DNA from 2 places in the Methylotuvimicrobium sp. KM1 genome. Region 1 is predicted to be linked to the other one. Evidence: riboswitches for the same ligand, from Rfam matches in the RefSeq annotation. Region 1 holds a riboswitch; the other holds the start of a gene.
What was found. A riboswitch is a leader RNA that binds a small molecule or an ion and turns the genes downstream of it on or off. The one in region 1 is predicted to bind cyclic di-GMP.

Region 2: another riboswitch for cyclic di-GMP. It lies ahead of ACINK7_RS15940 (hypothetical protein); the one in region 1 lies ahead of ACINK7_RS20705 (S8 family serine peptidase).

The regions. Positions count from the first base shown of each region.
Region 1 covers NZ_CP173170.1:4,752,819-4,760,185, reverse strand. Annotated here, with positions in the region: gene ACINK7_RS20715 (VacJ family lipoprotein) at 1,326-2,144, shown strand; gene ACINK7_RS20710 (bile acid:sodium symporter family protein) at 2,608-3,540, opposite strand; cyclic di-GMP riboswitch class I at 4,169-4,254, shown strand; gene ACINK7_RS20705 (S8 family serine peptidase) at 4,339-6,165, shown strand; gene ACINK7_RS20700 (PEP-CTERM sorting domain-containing protein) at 7,086-7,367, opposite strand, start outside.
Region 2 covers NZ_CP173170.1:3,713,162-3,720,528, reverse strand. Annotated here, with positions in the region: gene ACINK7_RS15960 (cytochrome-c peroxidase) at 1-1,085, shown strand, start outside; gene ACINK7_RS15955 (hypothetical protein) at 1,235-1,900, shown strand; gene ACINK7_RS15950 (VPLPA-CTERM sorting domain-containing protein) at 2,447-3,319, opposite strand; gene ACINK7_RS15945 (hypothetical protein) at 3,357-3,506, opposite strand; cyclic di-GMP riboswitch class I at 4,609-4,683, shown strand; gene ACINK7_RS15940 (hypothetical protein) at 4,883-5,749, shown strand; partial or broken gene ACINK7_RS15935 (cytochrome-c peroxidase) at 6,524-7,367, shown strand, end outside.

The DNA.
Region 1 (7,367 bases):
TCAAAACCTAAGCCGTCAATAACGTTTGGTTATCGAAGAACACGTATCGAGTTACCGCTTCGAAAAAATCGATGCCGATGAGTCCTAAATTACCGAGCGCAAGACCTAAAAGTAATTCGCCCAAAATAGCCGGTTGACTGACTTTTTCAATCAGGCTACAGGTTTTTGCGCTGATCAGTAAAATAGCGATGAATAAAAAAAACTGCGGGCATCGATTGGGTGCTGCCCTCTATCGATGGCGATGCGCTAAAAGCAGGGGCTGCAATTATCGTAATAAAGATAAAAGACCAAGGCCATTGTCGGTTCATTCGTGCATCTCCTAATTTTGGTGATTTTATTTTTAAACCTTGTGTCCATTACGCTTATAGAATCAAATAATTGAATAGAAAAGCTGTTATTGCTTTTTTGATTAACGTTTTAACCTAAACTCGGCAGTTTAACCATGAAACACATGAATTTAATGGCTTCTTTCAACGGCTTTTCTTAAATTTTTGAATAACCTTTTAGGGAAGCGGAAGTGATTTGCATAGGCAGAATAAGTCATTGAATTAACTTCTTATTCTTCAGGGTCTTCATGGTGAAATGCTTTTTCTAGATTTGACCAAGCAATGTGCGTGAGTGACGTGTACTAAAAACCAAAAATGTGACCGTGTGAAGTATAAATTATTCTAAGTTGTCGTTAAGACTACGATTTTAATACGAGGGTGAATATTGGCCTTTGTTAAATTGAAAGCTAATAGTAAGTTCAGTCTGCTATGCTAATGCCCATTGATTTGGGGTTGACTCTTTTTTGATCGATAAACCGTCTAATAAAAAACGGTGTGAAGGTGTCTATCGAGGGCCGCTCGCTGGCGACATCCTCGCCTTCTTAAAGTTATAAGTATTCAGGCCCCGTTGGTAAATTACCGCATTCAGGCGTAATTATTGACCTTTGAAAAAAGGGGGGGTATTAAAAAATTTTCTCTAGCCCCTCGGCAATTGCTCCTGCATTGCCCTATCTCCTGCATCTATGCGGACGTCTTTTTCAAAGAGGGGGCTGAATACTTAAACTAAATTTTTTAGTATTAAGGGAATAGTCGTTTATGCCGGTCATTCAGGCGCCAATTGACCTGAATTTTAATTGCGAACGCTTATGTTCGGCGATTAAAGGTCGGCCTAATGAATCTTGATTTACTTTGTTTACTGGACATTCCGAGGAGGTACAGCGGGATTTATTCTTTTTTTTCGTCAGCTGTTGGCAGAATCAGCAATAAGAACTCATAACAATCAGGAATTACTGCTAAAATGACGCCGATTTATTTAATGAATAACTAAATAAGAAGACTATGCGCCTAAAATTACTCGCCTCCGGGCCTCATACTTTTACAACAGTAGGCTTGTTATGTACGGTCCTGTTGAGCGGCTGTGCCGCGACTCCCGTCAACCCAGACGATCCATGGGAGGGTTGGAATCGTAGCGTACATTCCTTTAATGAAGATCTCGATCATTACATCATGAAGCCAATCGCCAAGGGCTATGATTACGTGACTCCTGAGCCGGTCAGCCAAGGGATTACCAATTTCTTTAGCAATATCGACGATATCGGCGTGATTCTCAACGATGTTTTTCAATTAAAATTGGCTCAGGCCGGAAAAGATACCGGACGTTTTTTTCTTAATACGACCTTAGGCTTGGGAGGCTTTTTCGACGTAGCAAGTGAAGTCGATTTGCCTAAGAATATTGAAGACTTTGATCAAACTCTTGGCTACTGGGGTGTTCCAACCGGCCCATATTTGGTGCTGCCATTCATCGGGCCCGGTTCTCCGCGAGGTGTAGCCGGCCTGGTTGGCGATGCCTTGATGGATCCGTTAACTTATACGATGTTTGCCGGAGCAGCGGTTAGCGCAGCAAGTACAGCGGCCAATGCGGTAGAGGGTGTCGACAAGCGTGCTGGTTTGTTGTCTTCGGAGAAGATTTTAGATGAAGCCGCAGTCGATCGTTACGAATTCATCAAGACCGCTTATTTTCAACGTCGTGAATATTTGATTAATGACGGAGTCATGTTGCTGGACGATCATGATGATTTGTTCGATGATCTGGATGGCTACTTTGACGATGAAGACACCAGTCATCACTTGCAATTGGACAGCCCTGCCGATCAATAGTGCGACAGGCGGATTAAAGTCATATAAGCAGGCTATGTTTGAGATCTCCTTTGCTAGCTAAATTTCGTCGTCTGGGCGCCTGTCAAAGTCACAGTACCTAATAACCAAGATGTTAAATCATAGACTCATGGAATTTAGGTGCTGGGTGAATGCTGATTTTGCATAACGCCAAGGGTGGTGTGTAGTAAAAGGCTCTTAGGCGATGATGTTGGGGGGCTGCCATAATAAGGCGCCAACTTAAGGAAAAGCGCGTCATTCCGCCAGGGATTGGCGGAATCCAGGGCCAGGGATGGCAATGCTTAGCTTCACACTTATGTAACCTGAATATCGGCAATCCAGCCGATATGACGAATAAAGCCACAAATACACCATATTATAGGCACTAAGTTAGCGCTTATGGGGGATGCTGCTCGGCAATTGCCGAGCAGCAAAAAGCAAATAATTCATTCGGCATTATTCCCGTCTATCTTTTAGTCTTTCGTATACGCCACCAGGCTGCCAGTACACTGCCGATGATCGAATGAAAACTCGCCGAAATGGCAGAGGGAATCGGTGCAAGGGCCATTTGTGCAAAGCTGGATTGAGCAAGTACCGCGCCTAAGCCGGAGTTTTGCATGCCCACCTCAATTGAAATTGTGCGGGATGCGTTTTCTTCAAGCTTCATCAAGCGAGCCATTGCATAGCCGATTGTAAATCCGCCTAGATGCAATAAGGCAACCGCGCTCAACAAAGGTAAAGCCGAATCCTTTATCGTGCCTGCATTCGCGCCAATGATGCTTGCGCAAATCAATGCGATGACCATCACTGAAACGAGCGGTGCGACAGGTGTTACAGCCTGAACCAGGCGCGGCGTATAACGATTTAGCAACATACCCGACAAAACCGGCAGAATCACCACTTGTAGAGTATTGAAAAATAAGCTCCAAGCATCCACCGGAACATAGGCACCGGCTAGCCAGTGAGTCAATAGCGGCGTCATGACAACGGCGGCGAATGTGGAGCACATCGTCATCAATACCGATAGCGCGACATCGGCATGAGCAATGTAGCTAACCACGTTTGATGCGGTACCGCCGGGGCAGCATGCCACCAGTATCAGGCCGACCGCCAATTGCGGATTGAGCGAAAATCCATAAGCTATGGCCCATCCCAAAAGAGGCATCACGGCAAATTGAGCAACGACGCCGATTAAAACCGGTCGAGTCGTGCGCGTTACCCGTCGAAAATCCTCGAAGCTAAGCGTAATACCCATGCCGATCATGATAATAGCCAAGCCCCAAACGATCATCGGACCGCTGAACCAAGTAAACCAAGCAGGAAAAAATAATGCTAAACCGCTACAGGTGATGACCCAAAAAGGAAAAAGATTGGCGAGCAAATTAAGTAAGCGAAGCACGTCGTTTTAAACCGAATAAATGATAGGCGACAAGTATACTTCAAATGGGCGTATTTGCTGTTGCTCAACCCTGAGTTTGTCTATAGAGAGAACTATTGAATTTAGCACCGTAGGGTGCGCATCACGCACCTTTCCACGGTTCCAAGCCGACAAGATTTCCCGGCCCAGGTGCGCGATGCGCACCCTACGCCTGGCGCTTTATAACCTATGATCACCAATCCCTCATGCCTAAATCTAAATTGCGATAGAGAGAACTATTGAATTTAGGCCAAGCGCTTATCTGAGTTAAGGTCAAAATAAGACTTCTTGTGTAATCTTTTGCTGACAAAAACTCGCCTAAAAGAAATTTCTTTCTTAGGCGATTTGATCTATGCACTGTCGGCCATTGCGCCTAATTAAAGATGAACGAATGGCTAAAACTCAAAAAGTTTTTGTGGGGGAGGTCGAAATGGGCAACGCAAAAGTGCTTACTAATTCACTGAACCGATATTAACAATAACAAGATGATTTTTCTAAATAATTTTTTGCCAAGCAAATCACATCAATTTTTTCTGAAATTTATACACTGTAACTCAACCGGAACGAAAAAAGCTTTCAAAGGGCTTTTAGACGCTCCAGTCAATCGAAAATCATAAAAGGGCAAAACCATCGAAAGGTGGCGACGCAAAGTTTCCAGTCTAACGGAGTTATTCCTATGACAGTGGGATTGCTAAATTGGCATAGCGCAAACATTACGCCAATTTATATTCAGCTTCAAGGAACTCCTTCGGACCTTTATTTTAAATAAGGAGTGGGGTCATGAGCTCTAACAGCCGAAGAAGTCAAAAAAATCAAAACACATTTAATTCAACTCAGCTTTCCAAAGCCGTAGCGGCGGTATTGCTTGCCGGTGTGTTGGGCGGTACAGCCGGACCAACCTACGCAGCCCCCGACAAGCCTTGGAAAGAAGGCCAAATTTTGGTCAAACCGAAAGCCGGATTATCGGACAGAGAATTCGACAAAATTCTGAAACGCAATAAAGGCCAAAAAAAAGAGATAATCGGTAACATCGGAGTGCATGTTATCTCTGTACCACCACAAGCCGAGCAAGCCGTTATTCGAGCATTATCCAAAAATCCTCATGTCGAATTCGCAGAGCTCGATATGGCGGTCGAACTCAGCTTGACGACGCCCAACGATCCGCGTTACGGCAACCAATGGCATTTGCCCAAAATTCAAGCACCAACCTCTTGGAGCTCAACAAAAGCTGACAACACCGTGATTGCTATTTTGGATACCGGTGTCGATAGCGCGCACTCTGACTTATCCAGCAAAATGCTGCCCGGTTGGAATGCGGTCGACGGCAGCACCAACAGTTCTGATGTACATGGACACGGCACGGCGGTAGCGGGTACGGCAGCTGCCACAACCGATAACGCTAACGGCGTTGCCGGCGTCGCTTGGAATGCGCAAATATTGCCGGTGCGCATTACCAACAGTAGTGATGGTTGGGCTTATTGGAGCGATATTGCTCGTGGCTTGAACTGGGCGGCCGATCAAGGTGCTGACGTCGCGAACATCAGTTACGGCGTTTCCAACAGTTCTGCGGTAACCAATGCCGCACAATACATGCGCAGCAAAGGTGGCCTGGTTGTTGTTGCGGCCGGTAACGACGGCGTCGATCCTGGATTTAAAGATAATGTTCATATGATCAGCGTTTCGGCTACGACTAGCTCCGATGCCAAGGCTTCTTGGTCGAATTATGGCGAGTTCATCGATGTTGCGGCGCCGGGCGCATCGATTCAAACCACTACGCGCGGCGGCGGCTATGGAAGTTGGAACGGCACATCGTTTTCGTCACCAGTGGCTGCAGGCGTGGTTGCCCTGATTCAGGGCGCGAATCCAACACTAACGCCCGATGAAGTCGAGCAAATCTTGAAATCCTCGGCCGATAAAATCGCTGGCGATATCCACCCATACTATGGTCACGGCCGCATCAATGCCGCCGTAGCGGTTGAAATGGCGCAAAGCATGGTGAATGTCACTGTCGATAACGAGGCGCCTTCAGTCAATATTTTCTCGCCAACGGGGGGAAATACCGTCAGCGGATTGGTTGAAGTCGAGGTCAATGCCACCGATAATGTCGGTGTGAGCGAAGTGACGCTCTATGCCAATGGTTTCTATGTCGGTACCGATACGACCGCACCTTACCAATTTAGCTGGGATTCCAATCAAGTCGCAGATGGCTCCGTAACCTTGAGCGCAACCGCAATCGATGCGGTGGGTAATGACGGGGTTTCAAATGATGTTAATGTAACGGTCAAAAATACGATTGAAGAAGTCGTTGATGAGCCTATCGAAGAAGTGATTGAAGATATGGCGGCTCCAACCGTAGCAATCAGTAATCTAGCCGACGGTAGCCGAGTATCACGAGTAGTTAAAATAAATGTTTCGGCGGAAGACGACGTTGCGGTTGCCAATATCCGGTTGTTCATTAACGGCAGGATGGTAAGTTCAGTAGATGGCGGTAGTTTATCCCACAATTGGAATACCAATAGAGAAAGCCGAGGTACCTATATCATCGAAGCGATCGCGACCGATACTTCGAATAAAACCTCCAAACATACCGTTACAGTTTTCAAATAAGCAAAACTAAAATCTGCAATCCAAAAAACGCCGGCGTCAGTCGGCGTTTTTTTTAGCAGGATTTTTATAAAGTTCTGTATGCAGTCGTAGGGTACGTATCGCGTACCTTTTTGGCTTGGTAATTAACTGCTTCGGAATATTGCGAAAAAGTGCGCGGTGCGTGCTCTAAAATCTTTATGTTTCGTAATTGGCTAGTTTTTTCATCTTTTCATCTATTAATGCGGATATAGTCTTTTTTACGAGGTTTTTTTATAAGCTGAATTCAAGTAACTATTCAATCCTCCGGCAATTATCGTTCCCACGCTCTGCGCTCGCCGTTATACACAAGTATCCGTAAACTTGCTAAACAGAGTTCGTCGTATACCTGGAGACGGTGCTGTTTGATAAATCTGCGGATATTGAACATCAGTGGCTTCGAAATCGCGACGAAGGCGTCGCTCCCACAAGAGGGGGGCGGATGCTCTGTGGGAGCGATCCCCAGATCGCGATTTCGAAGTCGGGAACGTTGGGCGACAAAAAATGGTATCGAAGCCTCATTAGCTAAGATTGCAAAACAGTAATTTTTGACTTATGTATAACGATGAGCGCTCTGCGTGGGAATACCTGAGTACCGCTCCAGCATGGGGACGATAAGGGGTGTGAATCATTACGAATCCAATAGTCAACCTTTAGCCTGAAAAAAGCATTTCACAATGAAGATCATAAGGAATGAGACGTCAACTTAATAACTTCTTATTCGTTTGTATAGAACTTTCGTTCATCCAAGAGGTTAGCAAGAATATTTAGGCAATCTCTTGAATGGTTCAGGTGCTTCATGGCTAGGCTGTCGAATTTAGGATCAATAGTGTGGATGGACGAGTCAAAAAGTAAAAAAACGCCGGCAATTGCCGGCGTTTTTTTTCGAAGGTGATTCTAAGTTATTAGGCTTTGGTCGTTTTGCGAAATTTTGTGGCGCCAAAACCCACTAGTCCGATGCCCATCAATAAGATCAGATGGGGTTCTGGGACTTGGCCGCCTCCTGGGCCTCCGCCGCCGTTAGGAGGCGTTGAGGTTGCGTTTTGATACCAAAGAGTCATGTTAGAAAGGCTTGGGTTATCGCCTTGTCCTGGACCGGCAAAAGTAATTTCCCATGCTCCAGAGCCATTGCCATTGGATGTAAAAGTCAAATCTTCAAACAAATATGAAGCAGAACCATTAGCTGC
Region 2 (7,367 bases), 1.0 Mb from region 1:
CTTTGATTTCCGACCAGGCGCCCATCGATACCTGTCCGCGTGATCCGGCAACTTTCGAGCCGTTGGCCGAGTGTATTGGTGAATCCGCTAAACGAGGTATTGCCGTAATGGAGTTGGCGCATTGCAATCTTTGTCATGCCGGCCCGACATTGTCGACAGCGGCGGTAGTAACCAATGCAATGATTATCGATAAACTTGGACCTAACGGCATGGGGCCTTTTAGCGGCGCCGCCTCGGCCGGCATTAATAAATACGGCAACACGGTTACTCGCGATACGACCCAAGGCGGTCTAAGTAGCCCTAAGCTGATGGACTTCGGTTACTTTAATACCGGTGTTGCGGACCCGGATGGCGACCCTGGCGTAGGCGGTTTGGATGATTTTGGTAACCCGCTATCGCTTGCCGCTCAATATGTAGAGTATTTGGCCGGTGAAACGGATAAAGTTTTGGATGAGGGAGTAACAACCAATAGAGCTTGTGACTTTATTGCTCCGTTGTCATTGAATATCCCAATTAACTTTGGAGATATGTTTACTACGCTGGACGGTTTGATTCCGGATCCGAACGGAACTGAAGGTTGTTTAATAGAAACAAGGAATTATATTCCTACGGTTCAAGCGGCTCAGGCTCATAAAAACGGACCTAAATTGGGTCTGGCAACTAAGGCTGCGTTTAAGGTGCCGACTCTGCGAAATATTGAGTTAACCGGACCTTACATGCACAACGGTAGTATGGCAACGTTGAAAGAGGTTGTGGAGTTTTATGCTAGGGGCGGTAACTTCGACAACCCTCAATTGCACGGTTTGCAAGTTGCGCTTCCTTTGGCTAACAATGTCCAGGCCCGAGAAGATCTGATTGCGTTATTGAAAACATTTACCGACGAAAGAGTGCGATACGAACAAGCTCCGTTTGATCATCCCGAGATCATGATTCCAAATGGTCATGTCGGGGATAGGGATTTTGTTACGGCTGGGCATCCATTACATGCTGAATGGGCCAAGGATGAGTTTCTGGTAATTCCGGCGGTCGGTGCCAACGGTTCAATTGAGCCGCTCCTTCCGTTTGAAGCGTTGCTCGACGATTAATGTGGGTAGGGCGGTATTGTTCTTCGGTTAGGGCAATGCCGCTGCTAATGAATTTTATGTATTGAGTTTTATGCTCATAGAGTTTTGGATGTTTAGAAATGAAATCGATTAAAAGTTTATCAATCTTATCAATTGCTTCTTTCTTTCTTATGGCGAATGCGTCAACCGCTCATGCGGTTAGCAGTTTTGAGAGTAGCGCTACGCTTACCTATACTATCAATAGTATTGTCAATCTCGACAATCCGGGCGATCTTACCGGTTTGACGGTCAACGGATCGTTTGAATTGGAAGATTCCCAAACTTACACGGAATATACGGGCAATGGAACAAGTTCAATTAATCATTCCGATAGTTACTATGGCCCGGTCGAGGGTAATGTATTTTCCAAAACATTTTCATTGAGCGGCTCCGTCGGTAATGGTGATGTAACCTCGAATTATTTGGTTTTCTTCGACTTGGAGTTTATCAATGCTTCGAATGATAGCTTCGCTATCGATGTCGATTTTGCTTATGACCTGTCGGTTAATACGGTTGGCGAAGATGTATTTGCTGAAATGTTCCTGGATTATGGGGAAGAATTGACTAATGAGTATTTTTTTGAGGATCTTTCCGTGTTTGAAACAGGGACCGATCAATTGACGGGGTCGCATAAGTTTTTATTTACGCTTGGAGCATTTGAAGACCAGTTGATTTTGGCGGATGTTAATCAATTCGGAACAGCATCTGCCGTTCCGTTACCGGCCGCTATTTGGTTGTTCGGTTCTGCATTGTTCGGGTTAGTTGCTAACGGTCTCAGAAAACAAGCCGATTGTTAGTATCTATCGCTTTTCCTCGTTCCCACGCTCCTGCGCTCATCGTTATACACAAATATGGGTACATTTGCTAAACAGAGGTCATCGTATACCTGGGAACGGTGTTGTTTGATAAATCTGCGGATATTGAACATCAGTGGCTTCGAAATCGCGATCTGGGGATCGCTCCCACAGAGCATTCGGCCCCTTGTGGGAGCGACGCCTTCGTCGCGATTTCGAAGCCGGGTACGTTAATCAACAATAAAGGGTATCGAGGTCACATTCGCCAAGCTGGCAAGACGGTATCTACGACTTATGTATAACGGCGAGCGCTCCTGCGTGAGAATGCATACCGATCTTGGCTCGGCTTAAGGAGTGGTTTCCTGCGGGGGTGTGAGAAACTGGAAGTCAGGTAAGCTTGCCGTCCATGGCAGCTGGATTCCGCCACAAATCCGTATGGAACGGATTTGCATTTACCCGAAGGGCTCCAGGCAGGATAGCCCGGAGTGAATCCCTGGAGGAATGACGCGTTATTACCTCTATATAAACCCCAACCCGCTTCGGAAGTAATTAATGACAGGCGGATTCCGGACTTATACGGTTTCTTTTTCGGCTGAAAGAGACCAAACCGATTAAACCACTGCCCAGTAACCAGGCTGCTGCGGGAATTGGCACCGGTGATGCGCTAATGGTTAACTGATAATTTTCTACAGGACCGAAATTTTGTCCATTGACCACATTACCACCTAAATAGATCGAATAAATTTGCCCAGCTAATGCGGTAAAGGTGATATCTCCGGAATCGGAATGTGTTTCATAAATAACGTTGTTCGTTCCGTGAGGGTTGTTCTCTTTGGCAGGGTCTTCATAGGCGCCGGATATATAGCCGATATTCCATGCGGCATGACGGCTATAGCCGGCCGTTCCATCATCCATTCCTTTAAATACGCTTATTCCGAAGTTATTGATCAAAGGGCCTAACGATTCAGGGCTAAGAGTGATCACGGCGGTTACATGAGATTTCAATAATCCGTAATCCGTGTGATGCGCCCAACCTTGCGTAAACCCCGGGTTAGACTCGTTAACGGGCCAGGAGCCCCAGGCGCCGTCAGCGGTATCTATATCAACGTTAGCGCCGTAAACCGAAAGGGCATGTGCCTGTGAAACCTCATGGCTTTCATTGGCTGAGTGAATGGCTACCGCCCAGTTCATCGCCTGTTTACCGACATAGCCGAATGGGCTTTCGCCGCCCGTTGTGCCGACCCAAGGGACCTGTGCGCCGGAATTTCCGGAACCGTCTACTCGGGTCCATCCATCGGTACCGGATGAGGCTATGTAAGTGTTGTACATAACATGAGCAGAGGCATTCGGCATGGCGCCAACAGTCATTGCTGCGCTGGTAACGGCCATAGCAACTGCTTTAGCTAATGGTTTTTTTTTCATCGATTGAACTCCTTGTTTAGTTAAATATTTTTGCATTTTAAATTTCGGTAACGTTTTCATAGGCCGCTGTCGAAACATAATGCGCAAAGGTATGTTTTAGTAAGATTGGTTGTATTGTTTCCGGCCCTTGTAGGGAGGGGCTGCCAAGTGGTTCTGGGTAAATACGCATCTTTTTGAGGTCTTTCATTTGATTATCGGGGTAACGATTTGTCTAAAGGCTTATACCAAGATGCATAGGTATTTAAGGGACATTCAATAAATGTGAGGCTTACCTTAAGTCGCTCGAGATTGTATCCTCTGCCGAAATTAACTACCGTTAGTTAAAAAGCAAAAAAAATGCCATCTTTACCATTTAGGCTGCTCTAAATAGGATTAATTCTTTTTACGAGTCATTATAATAGTGCGGCTCTATCTTATTGATTTATATTAGCTATACGCAGGTCGTTTTGGAGGGTATTCCGGTTAAGTAGTCCCTTGCTTAAATTTAGCGAGAGACTGGTTGATCGATAGGGTAGGCTTGGTTGTCGATAGGTGATATGACTCAATGTACTGTGTCATATCACACATAAACCAACTTGATTAAAGATAGGCTTCAGCCAAAATCGAAACGGCATTGATGATTAGGGATTAATTCTGGCGTTATTCTCGTAAGGTATCCAAATATAAAACAAAAGAACAAAAAAGGGGGCTGGGGGGGCTGCAGGATAAACGCATTAAAATAGAATATAAAATCAAATGGTTATAATGCGTAGTGTTTTTAGTAATTTCATAGTAGTTATTAGTGCCACAAAATAAAAACTAACAAATAAAATGTTCTGCAAGCTTAGGTTGAATAGTCATAACATATTGATATGGCATTTATTTTAATGCGTTTACCCTGAGGCAGGTTAGTTTTTTCTTCTTTACATCAATTACTTCGCATTTGCGTAATGAAAGGTTTATTAAGCGCATTATCCGAGTAATTTAGCCGCTCTCCTCATTTTTAAAAATATCAGTGCCGCAAGCAAGATCGGGAAAGTGAAACATCGATAGGAGAGTGTGTGATATCACGCACTTTTGTGTCTAGTCACGTGTTTTTAACATGGTTATCGGGGGTTTGATTATCGAAGCCGCAACTGCAAACCGTAAACCTAAAGCGTTTCGGCTGGCTTTTAAATAATAAAAAGCTAGCTAAAACAAAGTAATAAAAACGCATCAAAGTTCGTTTCGACTTAAGTCTAGGAAAATTTATCTTCATATGCAGTGTGGCTCGTATTTTGCTTAACTTAAAAAGTTGCATTTTTGTAGCTATGGTAAGTTGCCACACTCGTCGCAAGGCGGGGTCGGAAAGCCGCGGGTCTGATTCAGACAGCCGGGTTGCCTCCTAGGAGCTTTAGGGAGAGCAGGAAAGCATATCGATAATGGGGTTATCGATACGGCCGTCCCGCAAAACAAGCTCGCTAAACTGGAGTTGTTTATTTCGGCGGACAGCCTAAAAACATCAGACAATTCCAAAATTTAACGACAACTTAAATCTACCACACCCGGTTAAAAAAAACGTGATGTGGTTTGGGAAATTAAATAATGAATATATCTGTACAATCTGTGTTCAAGTCTACATTGGTCGTAGCGGCTTTGGCATTGACTAGCGGCGCCGCGATGGCAGCCGGCGCTGTCAATCCCAATGGGTCTGGTCAAGGTAATTCGTTCTGGGTCGGCGGCAATGTGATTTCAAGTGCAGGCGGCTCTATTGCAACCAACGCCTTTACAACTAGCGTAAATGGTTACGCGAGTAACGCTGCATTGGGTAATGCTGCATGGGCTCATGCAGGTAACAAATGGTTTACATTTTATTTGACAGAATCCGCAACAACTACGGTTTCCGTTACAGCAGTCAATGCTGGTGATATGTCGCCGGGCTTTACGGTGTGGCGGACTGATGGTGAGTTTGACGGTGGGACAGGTGGGACCGGTGAAGTGCCTGGTATCGCTAGCGGTCCACAAGGTGTTCCGCATTCTTTCAATCAAGTCGGAGCGATTGGAACTTACGGAACCTATTGGATGACCGATGACAGTATTACGACTCCAGCTTATGGTGTTGACAACAAAACAGTCGGCAACAGTGCTAACGGAGCATTAGAAACAATGGGGTACGCGAATTCAGGTCCCGCTTCCGGGACAACAGCCTGGGGCGCGGAGTTGCAAATTGGCGCTTATGACGGCAATGGTTTGGTGAGTGGTTCTATTGTAGCGGGCGAGTCTGCCAGTTTGATGTTAAATGATCTGGCTGCAGGTTGGTATGCGATCTATGTAGGGGGCGCTGATGGTGCATTGGGTGGTTCGCCGATGACTATGGCCGTATCCAGTGTTCCGGTACCAGCAGCTGTTTGGTTGTTCGGCACTGCATTGGTCGGTTTGATAGGAGGCGCACGAAGAAAAGCTCAAGCATAAAGAGAAGTTTCAAGGAGATATCGAAGCGCACGGAAGCGCAATTTACTTTGGCTATGTTTGCGATTGACTGAGCTTGGATTGAATATAAGGTTGCTAAAGAAATCTACTTTTTAAGCATGACTGGTCAAGATTAAATTTTTTTAAAATCAAAATAATGAAGGATTTTAATAAATGAACCTTCGGAGTTGATAGATGACAAGTTTTCGTCATGTTTATTTTTATGTTTTGGGGTTGGTTGCTTTAATGATAAGCCATTCTGTCTCTGCGACAGGCGTAGGTCCCATGCCGATTAGTCTCAAGCATTTGCAAGTGCCTGAAGTACCGGGCTTACTGGATGGTGCCGAGCCAATTGTAGTTAACAAAAATGCAGCCATCGCGCTTGGAAAAGCATTGTTTTGGGATACGAATGTCGGAAGTGATGGAATGGCTTGCGGTTCATGCCATTTTCACGCCGGTGCCGATCGTCGTGTCAAAAATCAATTGAATCCGGGGGCTAAGTCCAAACTATTAGAAGAACAAGCATTCGATCTGTCATCATCCAATGATGAAATGGGGCCCAATTATACTCTTAGTCGCCGCGATTTCCCTTTTCATCGCCGATTCAATCCTTTGAGTCATGCATCACCGGTATCATTTAATTCTGACGATGTGGTTTCGTCATCAGGGACTTTTAGTGGCGAATTTATCAATACCAGTCGAACAGGTAATGCAAATGATGCATGTGACCGCGATGCGGACCCGGTTTTTCATGTCAATGGAACCAATACCCGTAGAGTCGAACCCCGCAATACGCCAACTGTGATTAATTCGGTTTTCAATCATCGAAATTTTTGGGATGGACGCGCAAATAATGTTTTCAATGGAAGTAGTTCATGGGGAGATCGTGATCCTGATGCAGGTGTTTGGGTAAAAATCAATACTCGCAATGTTGCCAAACAAAGGTTACATTTAATCAATTCTTCGTTGGCATCACTGGCAGTGGTTCCTCCCCTTAGCGATACGGAAATGGGCTGTAGAAACCGAACGATGATGGATGTCGGAAGGAAATTGTTAGCGCGTCGGCCTTTAGAAAGTCAAAAAGTCCATTGGAACGACAGTGTTTTGGGTGGTCTGAGTTTTAGTAAACCCGGTAATTTAAAAAATGGGCTGAATACAACGTATTCGAATTTAATTAAACAGTCTTTTAACAATAAATATTGGTCATATACTCGGCGAGGCAAATTTGGCGGTCCTTCTGGTGAATTGCCTTATGATCAGATGGAAGCGAATTTCGCAATGTTTTTTGGATTGGCCCTGCAGCTTTATCAATCCACGTTGATTTCGGATGAATCGCCTTTTGATCTAAGTGCTAGAGATAGCAATCAACAACCTATTGATTTGACCGCCTCCGAGCGAAGAGGCTTGGATTTGTTTAGAGAAAGCGAATGCAATCTCTGTCATATAGGTCCAAACTTTACCGCGGCGGCAATAAATTCGAATGCTGAGTTGAATAAAGCGCATCCTGAAGTGTTCGGAGACGTTGCGTTTCATATGAGCGCATCAAAAAATGTTGTTAATCGTATTCTGATTACCACTTCTGCAGCATTTTTCGATAGTGGATTTGCTTCAACGGGCGTTG